3 regions of the Paenarthrobacter sp. 10N417 genome follow, and region 1 is predicted to be linked to each of the others. Evidence: riboswitches for the same ligand, from Rfam matches in the RefSeq annotation. Region 1 holds a riboswitch; each other region holds the start of a gene.
What was found. Region 1 has a riboswitch for S-adenosylmethionine ahead of AC1DCM_RS11505 (aminotransferase class V-fold PLP-dependent enzyme). Riboswitches for the same ligand answer to the same signal wherever they lie in the genome.
Positions count from the first base shown of each region.

Region 1 (5,786 bases):
CTGCCGGGGCAGATCGTCTTTGGCGTGGGACTCACCACCCTCGTCGCGCCACTCACCGCAGCGATTCTAGGCGCGGTACCGCAGGAAGAGGCCGGAATTGGTTCGGCGGTCAACAATGCCGTGGCCCGTATTGCCGGCCTCATCTGCATTGCCTTTGCCGGCCTGATCGTTGGTCCGGTGTTTACACGGCAGGGCTTGTACAACGCCTTGGTTGTCACGGCGGCACTGTTCGTTGTCGGGGCGGTGGCGTCCGCCGTCGGGATCCGCAACCCCGTGCTCGAAGCGGCAGTTGCCGCTGAAAGCGATCCTGATACAGCGTCCGACGACGGCGGGCCGGCCGGCCAGCGCAGCTAGCCTGTGCCACGTGCCTCTGCAGCGCACAAGTCAGCGCGCGGGAAGCACGCAGCCTTCATGGACTTCGGCGCTTTGGACCCAAAGTGCCGCTGTAACCTCGTCCGCGAGATCGAATTCGCGGCGTTGGGGTCCGCTGCCAATCCGAACAACCAGGGCTCCGCCGAATGGTTTGCGCCCCACCACTTCCACGGGCGCGTCCAAGGTGATCTTTTCCGAGGCGAGATAGCGAAGAAGGTCAGGATTTTCATCGCTGATCCGGGTGATGCGGCCTGAGTGGCCTTCGTCCAACTCGATCATGCGGTAGGCGTGGGGAAGTTCCACCGATCCGTCAGCCGAGGGAATCGGGTCGCCGTGAGGATCCCGGAGGGGATGGCCAAGCTTGGCGGCCATGCGCTCAATGAAGGTATCGGACACCGCGTGTTCCAACATCTCAGCTTCATCATGGACTTCGTCCCAACTATAGCCGAGTTCGTCAACGAGGTATGTCTCAATGAGGCGGTGACGCCGAACCATTGACAGTGCCAGGCGCATGCCTTCCGGAGTCAGCCGGATGGCACTGTACGGTTGGTGGTCCACCAAGCCCTGGTCCTTGAGTTTACGGACCATTTCAGACACCGAGGAATTGGCAACGCCAAGCCGCAGGGCAAGCTGCGAGGACGTAATTGGTTTGTCCTGCCACTCCGTATAGGAGTAGATGACCTTGACGTAGTCCTCGATCGAGGAGGAGGGCGTACTGGTCTTCACACACCAAGCCTACCGTGGCGGGGCGCCGTCGATCTTGCGGGCCCGCCAGGTAGTGGTCAGATATGGCAATCCCAGGAGCTGGCCGGGGACATGGCCCAGATGATCGAAGAGGTACCACTCCAGGTTGCCCATGACCTTTAAGCGGGTGGCTTCATTTGCGCGGAGGTAGTAGCTGCGCGATTTCGTGAGCTCCAGGATGTCCTCCGGTGACACGGCGTCCTCCCAGCTGGTGAGATGGCTCGTCAAGTCCATAAACTCCGGTCCGATAACTGGCCGGAAGCCGGGCTTGTGCACATCCCCGGCGTGCATGATGCGTGACAACCGGTGAACCCAGGGCACGGAGGTGTCCAGTTGGTTCCATATCAGGCCGAGTACTCCGTGGGGCCGCAGGATCCGGTCGATTTCCGTGCTGGCTTTCAGCGGGTCACACCAATGCCATGCCTGGGCAACGCTGACGACGTCGAATGCTGAGTCCGCCAGCCCTGTTGCCTCGGCCGTTCCCTCCAACGCCTCAACGCCGGGACAGGACTTTCGAAGTTGCTCCAGCATGTCTGTGGAAGGATCGACGGCGGCCACCTGCAGGCCGCGGTCCACGAGCAGTGCCGTAAATTTTCCCGTGCCTGCACCAATATCCGCGGCGGACTTCGCTCCAGGAGGGAGAAGCCAATCCATTGAGTCTGTGGGATAGCCGGGCCGAACGCGATCGTAGTGTTCGCCGCCGTCCTGGAAGCTCTGGCCCAGCTCGCGGCGGCGCGTGGCATGCAGCTTGGGACCACCCGGCCTGCCAACGCGGCCGGAAACACTTCCGCCGGAAACAACGCCGGAAACACTGCCGGAAGGCACGGCCACGCACAGACTCCTTTACCGCGAACGCCAGTTACCCTACGAATTTACCGCACAGTACGTGCGTTTTAGTCAATCGTGCAGGGCGCAGCCCCTGCGGTGCCCGGGGTGTTTGGTGCCCATTCTGGGTAGCTGCGGTGGTCGTTGGCCGGTACCCAGCGGCCTTCGTCTACTACATAGTCCCAGCCGAGCCCGGTGCGCTTGAGTTCTTCGATACCAGCCAGGAGTCGTGTGGCATCCTCCAATCGGGAACCCACTCCGAAACTGGCTCGGAGCGAGCCCGAAGGGAGTCCGAGCCGCTTGAGCAGGGGATGGGCGCAGAAGCGGCCGTCACGAAGTCCTACACCATGTTCGGCGGCGAGGTAGGCGGCCACCAGTCCGGCGTCGAATCCTTCCACGGAGAAATTGACCACGCCGATAGTGTCTTCGGAGTCGCTGAAGATCCGGTGGACGGTCACGCCTTCGATTGCTTCAAGTCCCTGTACGAGGTAGGAGCGGATGGCAGCTTCATGGGCATGCCATGCCTCTTGGTCCAGCCCGGCCAGCACCTGCGTCGCGCGGGCCAATGTTGCCGCGCCGAGGACGTTGGGGGAGCCGCCCTCGTGGCGGGCGGGACCTGAAGCCCAGCTGACCGAGTCCAGGCGGGCTTCGCGAACGGCGCCACCACCGGCAAGGTGCGGAGTACCGGCGTCGAGCCAGTCAGGACGGCCCACAACAACACCGGCGCCGAACGGAGCGTAGAGCTTATGCCCGGAGAACACGATGTAGTCCACGTCTGCTGCGGTGATGTTGATGCGGCGGTGGGGGGCAAGCTGCGCGGCGTCCACCACAATCCGGGCGCCGTATTCGTGGGCAAGTGCTGCGAGTTCGGCGATCGGCAGGATTTCACCGGTCACATTCGAGGCCCCGGTGACCGCCAGCAACGACACGCCGCCCTGGCTGAGTTCCTCGCGAAGCTTGGCGAGGGTAGCTGTCAGTGTCGAAGCAGCTACGACACTGCGGTGAGGGACGCCCTGCCAGGGAAGGAGATTGGCATGGTGCTCGATGTCCAGGTAAAGGACCTCGCCCGTTGGCTTTCCGTCCAGTTGCGGGAGGCAGCCTGCCAACAGGTTCAGCGAGTCCGTGGTGTTCCGGGTGAAAATGACGGAATCGTCGGGACGACCGCCGACGAATTCGCGGACGATGTCGCGGGAGTTCTCGTAGACCGAGGTGCTGATCTGGGAAGCGTAGCCCGCGCCGCGGTGGACACTGGCGTAGTAGGGGAGGATCTCATTGAGATACGCAGAAACAATTGTCAGCGCTGGAGCGGATGCTCCGTAGTCGAGGTTGGCGTAGCGGACGTGGCCACCCTGGATCAGGGGAGCTTGCAGCTCTGCGCCTGTGACGGCGGCCAGGGGCCTGCCTGCAGCGGCTTCGTGCGCTGCTTCTTCGACCACAAGGGACGGCAGAACGGTGGAGTTGAACGTAGCAGTGCTCATGGGACCTCACTCAAGAGGGACCCCCTATGGGGATCCGCGCTTGCCGTATCCGTTCCGGACCGGCCAGGTCGTCACCCGGGGCACCCCACCGCGAATGGAGGGTTGCCGGCCAGCAAACCGGGGTTTAGCGCTGGCACTCGTGACCTGTAAAGAGGTTAGGGCACTCCTCTGGCCTGCTCCAAAGTCGCTTCGCTTTGTTAAGCACATTGTTACGAAGGGTCCGGAAATCGGGCTTTGGGCGAAGAAAAAACGGCGGACGCCCCGAAAAGGAGGCATCCGCCGTCGAAAATTCTATGCAAAGCCGGTTGGCTAGTTGGTGCCGCTGGGTCAGAGGAGGTCATCCAGAGCAGGGTTCAGCCGCTTGAGGACCTCTGAGTGCAGGATGGAGTTGGTGGCCAGGGCGTTGCCGCCAAAGGGGCCATCCTCGCCTTCCAACGAGGTGAAGCGGCCGCCGGCTTCCGTCACGATCGGAACCAGTGCTGCCATGTCGTAAAGGTTCAACTCTGGCTCGCAGGCGATATCCACGGCTCCCTCGGCAACCAGGCAATAGGACCAGAAATCGCCGTAGGCGCGTGTGCGCCAGATGTCTTCCGTCAACCCCAGGAACTCGTCCAGATTTCCGCGTTCCTTCCAACCGGAAAGGCTGGAATATGACATTGAAGCATCTGCCAACCGCGAAACGTTTGACACTTTGAGCCGGGTCGCTGACGCGAGGGAGCGACCCATATAGGCGCCCATGTCCTTTGCTGCCCACCAACGCTTGCCCAACGCGGGAGCACTGACAAGTCCGACCACCGGCTCACCCTCGTCCACGAGTGCGATCAGGGTAGCCCATACAGGAACTCCCCGAACGAAGTTCTTGGTGCCGTCGATGGGGTCGATGATCCAACGCCGGGAGCCGTGGCCGCTGCTGCCGAACTCCTCGCCGAGGACGGCGTCACGGGGGCGCGAGCGCGACAATTGGCCACGAATGGCTTCTTCCGCAGCTTTGTCGGCATCCGTCACTGGCGTGAGGTCAGGCTTGGTCTCGACCTGCAGATCCAAGGCCTTGAAGCGGTCCATGGTTTGGGCATCCACGGAATCCGCCAGCACGTGGGCCAGTCGGAGGTCATCGTTGTAGCTGGAAACGGGTTGGGTCATGCCACCAAACTATCGTGAAACGTTCCCTGCAGTTGGGATCGCCTTGCACCAATGCTTAGTTGACGGTACCCAGTTCTTTGGTCTCTTTCGCTTCCAAACGCGGGTCCGCGCCCAGCAGCCGCCGGAGCGAAGACAAGCGGGCCACCCCGGAAGGACCGGCGTGTCCCTCGTTCACCCACGCGTCAAGTCCGCAATTGATGGCACTGGCATCGTGCTTGCAACCGCGGTCGCAAGCTTCGGTGCCCGGTTCCAAATCGGGGAAGGAATGCAGGATGCGGTCGGGGTCCACATGCGCGAGTCCGAAGGAGCGGATACCGGGGGTATCGATGATCCAGCTACCTGGCGGTGCGTCCGCCAGCTTCAAGGCCAGCGCCGACGACGACGTGTGCCGGCCCCGCCCTGTGACGGCGTTGACACCACCCGTAGCACGCTCGGCTCCGGTCAGGGCATTAACCATGGTGGACTTGCCGACGCCCGAATGGCCCAGCATGACAGTCACTTTTCCATCAAGGTGGGCCCGCAATTCGGCAACGGCGCGGCTGTCCAGCCGCGCGGACAGTCCGTCGTCCGAGCGGGCATCGATACCGGACGCTTCATCGTCTGCGGTACGGCTGATGATGATGGGAAAGTCGAGGCTGAGATAGTTCGACAACAGTTCCGCAGGATCCTTGACATCTGCTTTGGTGACGAGCAGCAGCGGCTCGATCCCGGCGTCGTAGGCTGCAACCAGGGCGCGGTCAATAAAGCCGGTTCGGGGCTCCGGATTGGCCGCCGCGACCACCACCACAAGTTGGTCTGCGTTGGCTACCACCACTCTTTCGATGGGGTCGGTATCATCAGCGCTGCGCCGCAGGAGCGTCTTCCGCTCCTCTATTCGGACGAGCCGCGCAAGGGTATCCGGTTCTCCGGATACGTCGCCCACCAAGGCGACGAAATCGCCGGGGACAACGGGGTTTCGTCGCAGTTCACGCGCGCGTGCAGCGATGATGATGCGTTCATCCGCCGAGTCTTCACCGACGATGGCGGTGTAGCGCCCGCGGTCTACCGTGATAATCCGGCCAATGACCGCGTCATCATGACTGGGACGGTCCTTGGTGCGGGGCCTTGATCCTTTTTTATTCGGACGGATCCGGACATCGGATTCGTCCCAGGAGCTTGCGTCGCGACCCATGCTCAGTTGCTGGCCTCACTGGTGACGGTCAAGTCATCGCCTGTGCCGTGCTGCAG
Region 1 is NZ_JBFTIL010000007.1:329,290-335,075, forward strand. Features, by position in the region: gene AC1DCM_RS11490 (MFS transporter) at 1-354, shown strand, start outside; gene AC1DCM_RS11495 (metal-dependent transcriptional regulator) at 385-1,098, opposite strand; gene AC1DCM_RS11500 (class I SAM-dependent methyltransferase) at 1,108-1,863, opposite strand; gene AC1DCM_RS11505 (aminotransferase class V-fold PLP-dependent enzyme) at 2,010-3,419, opposite strand; SAM riboswitch class IV at 3,451-3,564, opposite strand; gene hisN (histidinol-phosphatase) at 3,747-4,559, opposite strand; gene rsgA (ribosome small subunit-dependent GTPase A) at 4,615-5,730, opposite strand; gene aroA (3-phosphoshikimate 1-carboxyvinyltransferase) at 5,733-5,786, opposite strand, start outside.

Region 2 (5,786 bases), on a different contig from region 1:
GATCCATCGTTTGGCAGGCGTTGCCAGGAGACTTCCGCCCAGGGCAGCCAAGGCAAGAACATGGAGCCCGGAATAGGCCAAGAATGGCGCATTGGATCCACGGCCATAGGCAAAGCGTTCCAAGTCCGAGGCCCGGCGGGACAAACTCGACACAAAGAGCGGGGCCCCTGCCAGCAAAGCGGCAGCGGCTGCAACAGCCCACCGCTTCGCCCGTCCGCCCGGAAGACGACGGGCAAAGGCTGCGAATCCCACAGGCACCGCGACGGTTCCAGCCGCTGCGAGGTGCTGCCCAATAACCCAGCCACGCTGGCCGACCTCAAGCATACGAAGACGTTCGGCGGCGTCGGGGGTGATGTAGACGCGCGACACCGGCGAAATACCTGCAAACCAGATCGCCGTGCCGGCAACGATGACCGCTCCGGCACGGCGATAGGGATGATTCCCGCTCATGCGAGACAGGTTAGACCTGTTTGAGGGCCTTCTCCAGATCCAGAATGAGATCGTCTACATCTTCCAGGCCCACGGACAAACGGACCACGCCGTCGCTCAACCCAATGGCCGCGCGACCTTCAGGCCCCATGGCCCGGTGGGTGGTGGTGGCCGGATGCGTGATGAGGGACTTGGAGTCGCCCAGGTTGTTGGAGATGTCGATGATGCGCAGACCGTCCAGCAACGCGAACGCGGCGTCTTTGGCGGACCGCCCGGAAGAGGGCAGCAGCTCGAACGTCAGCACAGTGCCGCCGGCCTTCATTTGCTTGGCTGCGAGCTCGTACTGCGGGTGCGATTTCAACAAGGGGTACTTGACCCAGCTAATGGCAGGTTGCTGCTCGAGCCATTCCGCGATTTTCAAAGCGGAGGCCGAACTGTGGTTCACGCGCAGCCCGATGGTCTCCAGGCCCTTGGTCAATACCCACGCGTTGAACGCGGAGAGCGACGGTCCGGTGTGCCGCATCAACTGCTTGACCGGGCCATCGATGAATTCCTTGGTGCCCATGATCGCGCCGCCGAGGACGCGCCCCTGGCCATCGATGTGCTTGGTGCCGGAGTAAACAATGACGTCTGCGCCCAAGTCACCGCAACGCTGCAGCAGGGGAGTGGCAAAGACGTTGTCGACGACGACGGTCGCTCCCGCTGCATGCGCGAGCTCGCTGACGGCGGCGATGTCCACGATTTCCTGCATCGGGTTGGACGGCGACTCGAAGAACACAGCGGTGGTGGGTTCGGAGAGGGCAGCACGCCACTGATCGAGGTCGGGACCATCGACAAACACGGTCTCTACGCCCCAGCGCGGCAGGATCTCGTTGAGGATCACGAAGCACGAGCCGAACAGGGAGCGGGCGGCAACCACGCGATCACCGGCAGCCAACAGGGCACCCAAGGCGGTGAACACCGCGGACATGCCGGACGCCGTCGCAAAGCAAGCCTCGGTTCCTTCGAGCAACCGCAACCGCTCTTGGAACGTGGCCACGGACGGGTTGCCGTAGCGGGAGTAAACGAAGCGTTCGTCCTCGCCAGTGAAGGCGCGTTCGGCGGCGGCAGCGGATTCGTAGACGAAGCCGGAGTTCAGGAAAACGGGTTCGGACGTCTCCTGGAAGTTGGTACGGTCAAGGCCACCGCGTACTGCCTGGGTGTCAGGGCTCCAGCTGGCGGCATCGGGATTGAAAGTCACTTAGTCGTTCCCCAGGTTGGTCGGCAGGCCACGGTTCTTCCAGCCGTTGATGGTGCGTTCGCCATACCGGTCCGGGTCACCTTCGAAGCCCTCGAGGACGTTGTAGGCGGTGAATCCGGCCTGCGTCGCGGCGATGGCGGCAGAGATGGAGCGCTGGCCTGAGCGGCAGATGAAAACGAGTTCCACGCCCTCGCCCTCGGGTGCCTGCTGCTGCAGGTCCTCGAGGAAGCGGGAGTTGGGAATGCCGCCGGCGAGGTTCCACTGAATGAACAGGGGATCATTCTCTGTGGCTTTGGTGTCCGGAATGCCGATGTGTGCCCACTCGGCCTCGGTGCGGACGTCTACCAGAATTGCGCCTTCTTCAAGCTTGGCCCACGCGTCCTGCGGGGTCAGGTCACCTGCGTAACTCATGCGTGTCCCTCGAATGCTTCTTCGTCGTCGTCGCTCTCCAACTGGTCAACAGCATTCGCGACGGCGGCGTCTGCGTTGGCGATGGCGGTGGGCAGCACGACAGCCTGGGCCACGATGACATCCGTGCCATTGAACGTGGCCGCCGGGCTGCCGTGGAGCACGTAGCCGTCGGCGAGGGCCGTGGTGATCCGCTCGCAGAATTCACGGGTATCCGGACCTGTAATCAGGCGGTAGGAGAGTTTTTCTTCAGTGGGTTCAGGCATTGGCTGGTGCTCCTCAGTCACGCTTGCAGTTCGAAGTGTCGATACGCCGAGTAGTCACCTGAGGCACCCCGCCGGAGAGAGGGTTGCCGACCAGCAAGTCAGGGCTTGGCGCTGGTGCTCATTACTCAAGAAAAACGTAACATCCCGCGGCGGCGGCCCGCACTTGCAAGCGGTTACGCGGCCGTCATGTTGCGTAACCGGCCCATGCTGGAGTAGCAGCCTAAATGTGACGTCCCGGGAGCATAATTGACGCAGTACGACCCCCTGTAACTTCGCAAGAAATCAGGTAGCGGTGAACGGACAAGGCAGCCCTACACTCAAGCCCATGCTGCATTTTGGATGGTTCGTGGGGCACGGTTTCGGTGTCCAGGGCTGGGGAACTCCCGGCTACAGCCTGGGCTACGACTGGAAGAAACCTGCCCTGTATCAAGACGCCGTGCGCGCGTTCGAGCAATCCGGCCTTGACCTTTTCATCATCGAGGATTCCCTTACTGTTCCTGATACTTATGGCGGCACCGCCGAGGTCTCGCTGGCACACGCTTCCTTTGCGCCCAAGCATGACCCCTTGGCCCTGGTTCCGTATCTTCTGTCCGCCACCAAGCACCTTGGAATTGTGCCGACCGTCAGCGCATCGTTCTATCCGCCCTTTACAGCCGCCCGGCTGCTGGCCACGCTGCAGCACTTCTCCGAGGGGCAGCTCGGCTGGAACGTCGTCACGTCCGGCAGTGACCTGGCGGCACAGAATTACGGGCTGGATCAGCAGATTGAACACGACCTTCGGTACGAGAAAGCGGAGGAATTCGTCGACGTCGTACGGAGGCTTTGGCGGAGCTGGGAACCTGACGCGGTGCTCGAGGACGTTGAGGCCGGCAGATTCGCCGACCACACCAAAGTGCACCCTATTAACCACCAGGGCGACTTCTTCAAGGTCCGCGGTCCGCTGAACACCGCACCTCTGCCGGAGGAGCCTGTGCTGGTGCAGGCGGGTGCTTCTCCTCGAGGCAAAGCGTTCGCGGGTGGGCACGCCGACGTCGCGATCGCCTTGGCGCGTGGCGCTGACGGCATGAAGGCCTACCGGGATTCCATCCGTGCCGAGGCTGCCAAGGCTGGCAGGAACCCCGACGACGTCAAGGTACTTTTCGTGCTGAAGCCCACCGTGGTTGGCTCATCAGCCGAGGCCGAGGAGTTGCGGGCGCAGCGCCGGGAGCTTACCCAGCGTGATATCGACAGCCAGCTCAACTCGATCTCCTACCTGTCCGTGATCGACTTCAAGCAGTTCGACCTCGATGCGCCGTTGCCCGAATTGAGCACCAACAGCAACCAAGGCACGCTGGAGCACTTCGCCAAGGCGGCGCCTCCGGGCTCTACCCTGCGCCAGATCCTGCAGGCACGCAGCGGCGGTGCCGGCGACTCGATCATTGGCACGGTAGGGGAAATCGCGGACTACCTTGAGGAGACCGGCGAGGCCGTGGGTGGCGACGGCTTCCTCTTCTCTGGCTTCGTGGACCCCGTCACCGTGCACGGAGTGCTGGACAAACTCACTCCCGAACTGCGACGCCGTGGCCTGTTGAGGAAGAGTTACGGCAACGGCGGCTTCCGCCAGAATCTTCTGGACTTCTGACCATGTCTTCCGAACCAATCCCCTCCGAGCCCAAGAGCCTGTTGATCGGCACATCGCCGGTGGACCCTGAAAGCGTGGCGCAAGCTGCCTTGGATCCGGCGTTTCACGTGAAACTCAACCAAGATGCGTTGTCTTTGATCGGCCGCTCACGCGAAGTGCTGGAGCGCGCTTCAACGTCCGGGCAGAGAATCTACGGCCTCAACACCCTCCTTGGCTCCGGACGCGACACGGTTGTGGAGGAGAAGTCGGTCCTTGCCTATCAAATCCAGGTAGTCAGATACCACAACAGTGGCGTGGGCGACTATCTGGACCGGCCCTCTGCCCGCGCAGTGATCCTCACCCGGCTCATCGGTTTCAGCCGCGGCGGCTCCGGTGTCCGGCCCGAGACGGCCCAGTTTTATGCCGAACTGCTCAACCGTGGAGTTTTTCCCGCCATCCCGGGCGAAGGCTCAGTGGGCTCCTCGGACCTCACCCAGCTCGCCGCCGTCGCTGCTGTTGCCATCGGTGAAGGTGAAGCGATCGATGCGGACGGCACCCTGGTACCCGGGGCGAAAGCGCTCGCCGACGCCGGTCTCCAGCCGCTGCGGCTCGCTCCCGGTGAGGCCCTGGCCCTGGTCAGCGCCAATGCGTACTCGGTAGGCGCCGGTACCCTTGCCTTGGTGCGCCTGCAGCAGCTGGCGGAACTCGCCGACGTCGCGCTTTCCCTCTCGCTTGAGACCATTGCAAGGTACGACGGCGGCGGGAACCTCAGCCCGTTTTCGCCGGCCATTCAGGCGGGCAAGGCGGTGGACGGGCAGAAGGACTCGGCGGCCGCGGTACGTCACCTGTTGCGCGGGGGCTGGCTGGAGGACGTTCGTCCTGAAGTCTCTGTGCAGGACGCTTTGTCATTCCGCTCTGCGCCCCAAACGCATGGGGCTTTTCGCTCCTTGGTTTCACAGCTCGGCGCTGCGTTGAACGTGGAGCTGAACGGACGCGGCGACAACCCTTTGGTGGATATCGAAACCGGGCAAATGGTGTCCGGCGGGAACTTCCAACCGATGCAGCTGGCTCTTTCCTTCGAGGGCTTGAGGCTTGCCTTGGCGCACGTGGCGATTTCCAGCGAGCGGCGCATCGCCAAGTTGTATCCGCCACAACGGGTGATCCGGGCGAGGCATCTGGAAGCTGCCGCCAGGCACCTGGAGGATGCGGTTTCTGAGTCCGGACCGGCCGCAGGCCTTGTGCAGGAGGAGTTGCCTGGGCTGCTCTGGTACTCAGCAGCGGGACTGCTGTCCGAACTGAAGTTCCTGGCAGCGCCGGCGACGCTCGGGGCACCCACCCTCTCGGCCGACGTCGAGGACCACTCCACCTTGGCGCCGCTGGCGTTGCAGCAACTCGAAAAGTCCGTGGAGGCTTTGGAGAAATTGCTTGCCATTGAGGCACTGACGGCGTCGTATTTGCTGCTCGAAGCGGGAGCCTCGCAACCGCTCGGGAAGGGGACGGGCGCCGTTGTGGCTCGGCTGGCTGATGTGCTGGCGGACCGGCCGTCGGCTCCGGATCTGGTGGAGAGTGCGCGACGTGAGTTGCGTGATGTGGTGGCGCAGGAATTGCCGGCTACGTCTATACGGGAGGGGACAAGGTGAGTACCGCAATCCGCAGACATGGCGCCCACTTGGCGGCGGGGTTGCCTGATGGGCTGGATGCCTCCGTCCTGGACAAAGTGGGCAACACTCCGCTGGTGAAATTGGAGGCCCTGGGACGTGGATTGGGCAGCACCATCCACATCAAGCTTGAGTCCGAGAACCCCGGCGGATCCATCAAGGACCGTACTGCGCTGAGCATGGTC
Region 2 is NZ_JBFTIL010000009.1:96,395-102,180, reverse strand. Features, by position in the region: gene AC1DCM_RS13420 (hypothetical protein) at 1-450, opposite strand, end outside; gene AC1DCM_RS13415 (O-succinylhomoserine sulfhydrylase) at 461-1,669, opposite strand; gene AC1DCM_RS13410 (rhodanese-like domain-containing protein) at 1,670-2,080, opposite strand; gene AC1DCM_RS13405 (DUF1737 domain-containing protein) at 2,077-2,343, opposite strand; SAM riboswitch class IV at 2,358-2,469, opposite strand; gene AC1DCM_RS13400 (NtaA/DmoA family FMN-dependent monooxygenase) at 2,636-3,964, shown strand; gene AC1DCM_RS13395 (aromatic amino acid ammonia-lyase) at 3,967-5,583, shown strand; gene AC1DCM_RS13390 (PLP-dependent cysteine synthase family protein) at 5,580-5,786, shown strand, end outside.
Region 2: another riboswitch for S-adenosylmethionine. It lies ahead of AC1DCM_RS13405 (DUF1737 domain-containing protein); the one in region 1 lies ahead of AC1DCM_RS11505 (aminotransferase class V-fold PLP-dependent enzyme).

Region 3 (5,786 bases), on a different contig from region 1:
CTGGCTCTATACCAAGACGAAGCGGGTGATGCCTTTGGTGATTGCGCATGCGCTGCTGGACATCGTCGCGTTCGTTGGCTTCAGCCTCTTCGGCAAGGCGATAGGCCTGGGTTAGGCATCAATTAAAGAAATTCGGCCGCCATCGGTGGGTGACGTCGTTGGCACCCGCTGATGGCGGCCGAAGCTTGACCGGACACACAGGACCGGGGAGGGGAGCAGGCCCCCAAGGGAAGTGACGCGTCAGATGGTGACGGCGCCGGAGGCTGTTTCGAAAGTGACGGACATGATGCCAGGCGTACCGTGCGGGGCCATCCACTGGACAGCGACGTCCTCGAGCGGCTTCTCAACGGGTTCGCCCAGCCATTCGGTGACGCGTTCCGCCGAGCCCGCAATGGTGAGGCTGGACATCTTGACGTCACTGTCATAGACCTTGGACGGGTGCAGTGAGGGGTCGCCCTCCCACTTGAGCAGGTACGGCACCTGGGGATCGGCGATCAAGCCGAGAATGCCGATCTGCTGCCACACGAGTTCGCGGCCATCCGGGAACTTGCGGTTGCCCGGAACTGCGGAACGGCCGAGGCGTTCTTCGAAGGGGGCGAGGTCGTCAACGGCGACGCACCAGCCCATCCAACCGCCGCCAGCCGCCGAGCGTGCTCGGACTGCCTGGCCAAAGGGTGCCTTGTCAGAAGCAGGATGGTCCAGGACCTCTACGACTTCCAGGTATTTGTTATCCGCCAAGGGAATGATCATGTTCCGGGTACCGAAGCGCGGGTGCACTCCGCCCCGGACTGCGTCCACTCCCAGAGCTGCGGAAATTCGTTCGGTAGTGGCCAAAAGGCCATCTCGTTCACAAGCGTAAGAGACGTGATCCATGCGCATGGCTTCATCTTGGCACTTTGTGATCGGGGTCTCAGCTAAGGGAAGCCTAACTAACATGGGACCTTGCTGTATGCCATTCGACTGCGTCATGCCGGGTCGCCCAAAGACCGAAAAATACTGCCTTCGTCACAAAGCTGTCCAAGTACCCGGGCGCTTCCTAGACTGGCCCCAGCCCACGCCTACAGCGATCAACGGCAAACCCGCGCGCCACTAAGAGGAGAATTCAATGTCCCAAGGATGGTCTTTCGAAACCCGCCAGATCCACGCAGGGCAGGAGCCTGACTCTGCCACGGGAGCGAGGTCGCTTCCGATCTACCAGACCACGTCCTTCGTTTTCCCCAGCGCAGAGAGCGCAGCCAACCGCTTTGCCTTGGCCGAGCTCGCCCCGATCTACACCCGAATCGGCAACCCGACTCAGGATGCCGTTGAGCAGCGGATCGCCAGCCTCGAAGGCGGGCTGGGCGCATTGCTCCTCAGTTCAGGACAGGCCGCGGAAACCTTCGCCATCCTGAACATTGCCGAGGCCGGTGACCATGTCGTCGCCAGCCCCAGCCTGTACGGCGGCACCTACAACCTGCTGGCACACACACTGAAGAAGTTCGGTATCTCCGTGACGTTCGTGGAAGACCCGGACAACCTGGACCAGTGGCGCGACGCCGTGCAGCCCAACACCAAGCTGTTCTTCGGCGAGGTGGTGTCCAATCCGCGCCAGGACGTGCTGGACATCGAAGGGATTTCACGCACTGCGCATGAAGCTGGCGTGCCGCTGATCGTGGATAACACGCTCTCCACCCCATACCTCATCCGTCCCATCGAATGGGGTGCGGACATTGTGGTGCACTCGGCTACCAAGTATCTGGGCGGCCACGGTGCGGCGATCGCCGGCGTGATCGTGGACTCCGGAAACTTTGATTTCGGCAAGGACCCGGAACGCTTCCCTGGATTCAATACTCCGGACCCCAGCTACAACGGACTCGTTTACGCCCGGGACCTTGGCAAGGACGGCGCGCTCGGAGCCAACCTCTCCTACATTCTCAAGGCCCGCGTGCAGTTGCTGCGCGATCTGGGTTCGGCCGTTTCCCCGTTCAACGCCTTCCTCATCGCCCAAGGGCTGGAAACCCTGAGCCTGCGCGTCGAGCGTCACGTCTCGAACGCCACCAAAGTGGCTGAATGGCTGGAAGCCCACGACGACGTCGAATCGGTTGCCTTCGCGGGTCTGCCGTCCAGCCCTTGGTACGACCGTGGCCGTAAGTACGGGCCGAAGGGTACCGGCGCAGTGGTGGCATTCAACATCAAGGGTGGCGTCGAGGCCGGCAAGCGATTCGTCGATGGCCTGGAGCTGCACTCCCATGTTGCCAACATCGGTGACGTCCGCTCGCTGGTTATCCACCCGGCGTCGACTACCCACAGCCAGCTCACGGTCGAACAGCAGCTGGTTGCGGGCGTGTATCCCGGCCTTGTCCGCCTGTCGGTGGGAATCGAGCACGTGGACGACATCATTGCTGACTTGGAGGCTGGTTTCCGGGCTGCCAAGGGCGCTTAGCGGGGCGGCCGCCCGCCGACGAAAATTCGCCGGGCGGCCCTTCTCGCTGCGTGTTCCTGAACGAAGGGACCCCAAACCGTCACACAGCTGTCACATTCTTCGCCAAAACAGCGGTATTTTTCCTAGACTCTACGTATTAGGTCATGAGTGCCAGTGACAGCCCCGGCTTGCTGGCCGGCAACCCTCCTCCGCGGTGGGGTGCCCCGGGTGAAGACCTGGCCTGTCGCACGCAAGGCGGCAGGCAAGCGCGAGGTTAGGTGTCAAAGGAATGACCATTACTGCTACAGCACCCCCAAAACCGGGCAAAGAAGACGGGACGGTCAAGTACGCCGGCGTAGGTTCGCTGGAACTTGAAGCCGGCGGTTTTCTCCCGGATGTTGTGCTGGCCTACGAAACCTGGGGGCAGCTGAACGAAGATGCGTCCAACGCCGTCCTCGTTCAGCACGCACTGACGGGCAGCACGCACGTGGCCCGCGGTGCCACCGACGAGGAAGGCTGGTGGGAGCAACTCGTTGGTCCCGGCGCGACGATCGACACCAACCGGTTCTTCGTTATCTCCATCAACATTGTGGGCGGCTGTTACGGCAGCACGGGACCATCGTCCCAGGCTCCGGACGGGCGGCCTTGGGGATCCCGCTTTCCTCTCATCACGTTGCGCGACAGCACCGTGGCTGAAGCCCGTCTCGCGGATGCATTGGGCATCAAGGCATGGCACGCAGTCCTCGGCGGTTCCATGGGCGGGGCGCGGGCACTTGAGTGGGCGGTGACCTTCCCTGAGCGTGTTCAGAGGTGCGCAGTAATTTCTGTCGGCGCCTACAGCACAGCTGAGCAAATCGCTTTCGCCCAGTCGCAGACGCTCGCCATCCGCCAGGACCCGAACTTCAACAACGGCGATTACTACGGTGGACCAACTCCCGAGGCGGGCCTTGCCCTGGCCCGACGGATAGCGCATATCACGTACCGATCAGCCCTGGAGCTTGATTTCCGCTTCGGCCGCGAAGCCCAGCACCAAGAGACGCCCCTGGCTGCTCCGGTCCTGGGGGAGCGTGGCCGCTACCAGGTGGAAAGCTACCTCGACCACCAAGGCACCAAGCTGGTGCGCCGGTTCGATGCCAACAGTTACATCGCCATCACCGAGGCACTCATGTCCCACGACATCAGCCGTGGCCGGGGCACCTTGCAGGAAGCCTTGGCCGGCGCCACTGCTGAATTCTTTGTGGCAGCCGTCGACTCGGACCGCCTCTACTTCCCGGCCCAGTCATTGGAACTGGCACAAAACCTGCCAGGCAACGTCCCCGTCCACGTGATCGAGGCCCCCATCGGGCACGACGGCTTCCTCACCGAAATCGGGCAACTGTCAGCCCAACTGCATCAGGCCTTCTTCGCGTAAGCCGGCTCAGCCGTTCATGATCTCGCCGCGCTGCTTCATGTAGTCCTCCATGGCGATCTCGCCGTTGCTGAACTTGAGGTCCAGCTCGGCCAGCTTGCGAGCACGGAAGCCTTGCTGCTCAGAGCCGCTGTTGCTGGGAAACGTAGGTGAAGAAGCGTTCGACGGCGGTCCCGCCGGCGGTTGCGCGTCGGCAGGACGGATGGTGGTGGGCTCCCCGGGATAGCCCGGGTAGTTCGGAGTGGGATACCCCTGCGCCGGATAATTCGGTGCTGGAAGATTCTGCGGGGGATAGCCGGGGCCAGGGTAGTTCTGGCCAGGATAGTTCTGACCCGGGAAGCTACGGTCTTGGAAATTACGGTCCTGAAGCCGCCGCGCCCGGGACCTGTTGTACAGGCGGATCCCCATGGGAATCAGCCACGAGCAGACGATGATCCAGAAGATCAGATTGTTCACGGTGCAGGCCTCCTAGGTCTTAACCCAGCTTAGTCCTGCGGTTTCACACCAGCTTGGTCTCCATGCCCAGGAACCTCCCGTATCGTTCCGCCTCGGCCTCCAACGCTTGTTGTTCCGCTGTTGTGAAGGGTCGATTTACTCTGACGTCGAGTTCGCAGATCCCACCGGAGAATCCGTGACGCCACCATCCGGCCAACCTGCCCTCCAGCAACACGACGTGAATGGGAGCATCGCCCTCCGGGAAATAGGGAGCCCTTCCGCCGAGGTAGTGCCTCGATTGGGAATAGCCCATCACGTACTCGTCATAACACTGGATGAGATCCACGCGGGGGAGCCGCGGCCCATCGTCAGCTGGCGGAGTCGCTGCAAAGGCTTCGACGTCTTCTGCTGGCAAGCAGAAGTCCAGGCCGTCAATCGCCACAGTCGCCAAGGCGCCCGGAAGGGACTCTTCAGCTATCTGCAAGCCAAGCCGCACATCCTTCATGGTCAGTCCGGACCAGGCGGCACAGTCCTTGATGGTGGCGGGCCCCCGGCTGGTGAAGTATCGCAGCGCCAGCTGGCCCAAAGCCCATTCTCGGTCGTCCCCGATCAAGGGCGCGTTGCCAGTGGCGGGCACACGTTCGTGGAACAAGGCGTAGGTCTGTTTGAGCGCACCCCCTGCAGAACGGACCGGGGCGCCGCTCACCAGGATTTTGCTGATCTCTGCGTGCATGAGGTGGTAAACGAGGCCTAGTCCTTTCCCGGGGAGCCCCGCCTGTTCCAGTACCCCGGCTAATTCTTCGCGTGTTTTGTGGGCTCCACCGGCCACGGCTTCGGCAAGGATGTCTCCGCTCCTGGCAGCGGCATGCTCATCAACTCCCGTCTGCCTGTACATGCCTTTGTTGCCTTGATGAAGGCGATCCGCAGACAATCCCATCAACCAGCCGAGGTCCTCACGATGCACAAAATGCCACGTTGGCCGCAGGATATGCGTCCGGAGGATCCTGCCGTCAGCCACCGCCTGCTCCACCTCATTGGCAGTGGTCCTGGGCGTTCGCTGGGCAAGGCTCCACCTCGCATAGGGAAACTCCTGCGACTGCACGGCAAGGAGGTTTCGCAGCACGTTATCAATGCTTTCACCGTAAGGATCACGCAACTGCTGACGCCGAAGCCTGAACTGCACAACGTCAGCCGGAGTCAGTGAAATGTCAGCGTGCATCGCGGAGCTCTTTCCGCGCGTCAGTCCTGCAAGCGCCCGTCACCCTTGCACCCGTCACCTTAGCCGCGCGGCAGCATGGTGCCGTTCGGACCGAAGACCGGTCCCGGCGTCGGGCGCTTTGGGGTAATGCCATCGCCGGAGGACCGATGACGCAACCTTCGGATGACCCAGGGAACAAAGTACTCACGGGCCCACACCAGATCCGAGGAACGGGCCTCACGCCAGGTGCGAACCGGCAGGGGCTTCGGCGCGAGCGGCTCCAGTGTGTGCTGGACGTTCAGCGCTTCCAGGACCATCATCGCGATCGTGTGGTGTCCCAGCGG
Region 3 is NZ_JBFTIL010000011.1:86,864-92,649, forward strand. Features, by position in the region: gene AC1DCM_RS14855 (CPBP family intramembrane glutamic endopeptidase) at 1-115, shown strand, start outside; gene AC1DCM_RS14860 (VOC family protein) at 241-879, opposite strand; gene AC1DCM_RS14865 (bifunctional o-acetylhomoserine/o-acetylserine sulfhydrylase) at 1,106-2,422, shown strand; SAM riboswitch class IV at 2,562-2,676, shown strand; gene metX (homoserine O-acetyltransferase MetX) at 2,691-3,812, shown strand; gene AC1DCM_RS14875 (hypothetical protein) at 3,819-4,265, opposite strand; gene AC1DCM_RS14880 (winged helix DNA-binding domain-containing protein) at 4,309-5,463, opposite strand; gene AC1DCM_RS14885 (SGNH/GDSL hydrolase family protein) at 5,523-5,786, opposite strand, start outside.
Region 3: another riboswitch for S-adenosylmethionine. It lies ahead of metX (homoserine O-acetyltransferase MetX); the one in region 1 lies ahead of AC1DCM_RS11505 (aminotransferase class V-fold PLP-dependent enzyme).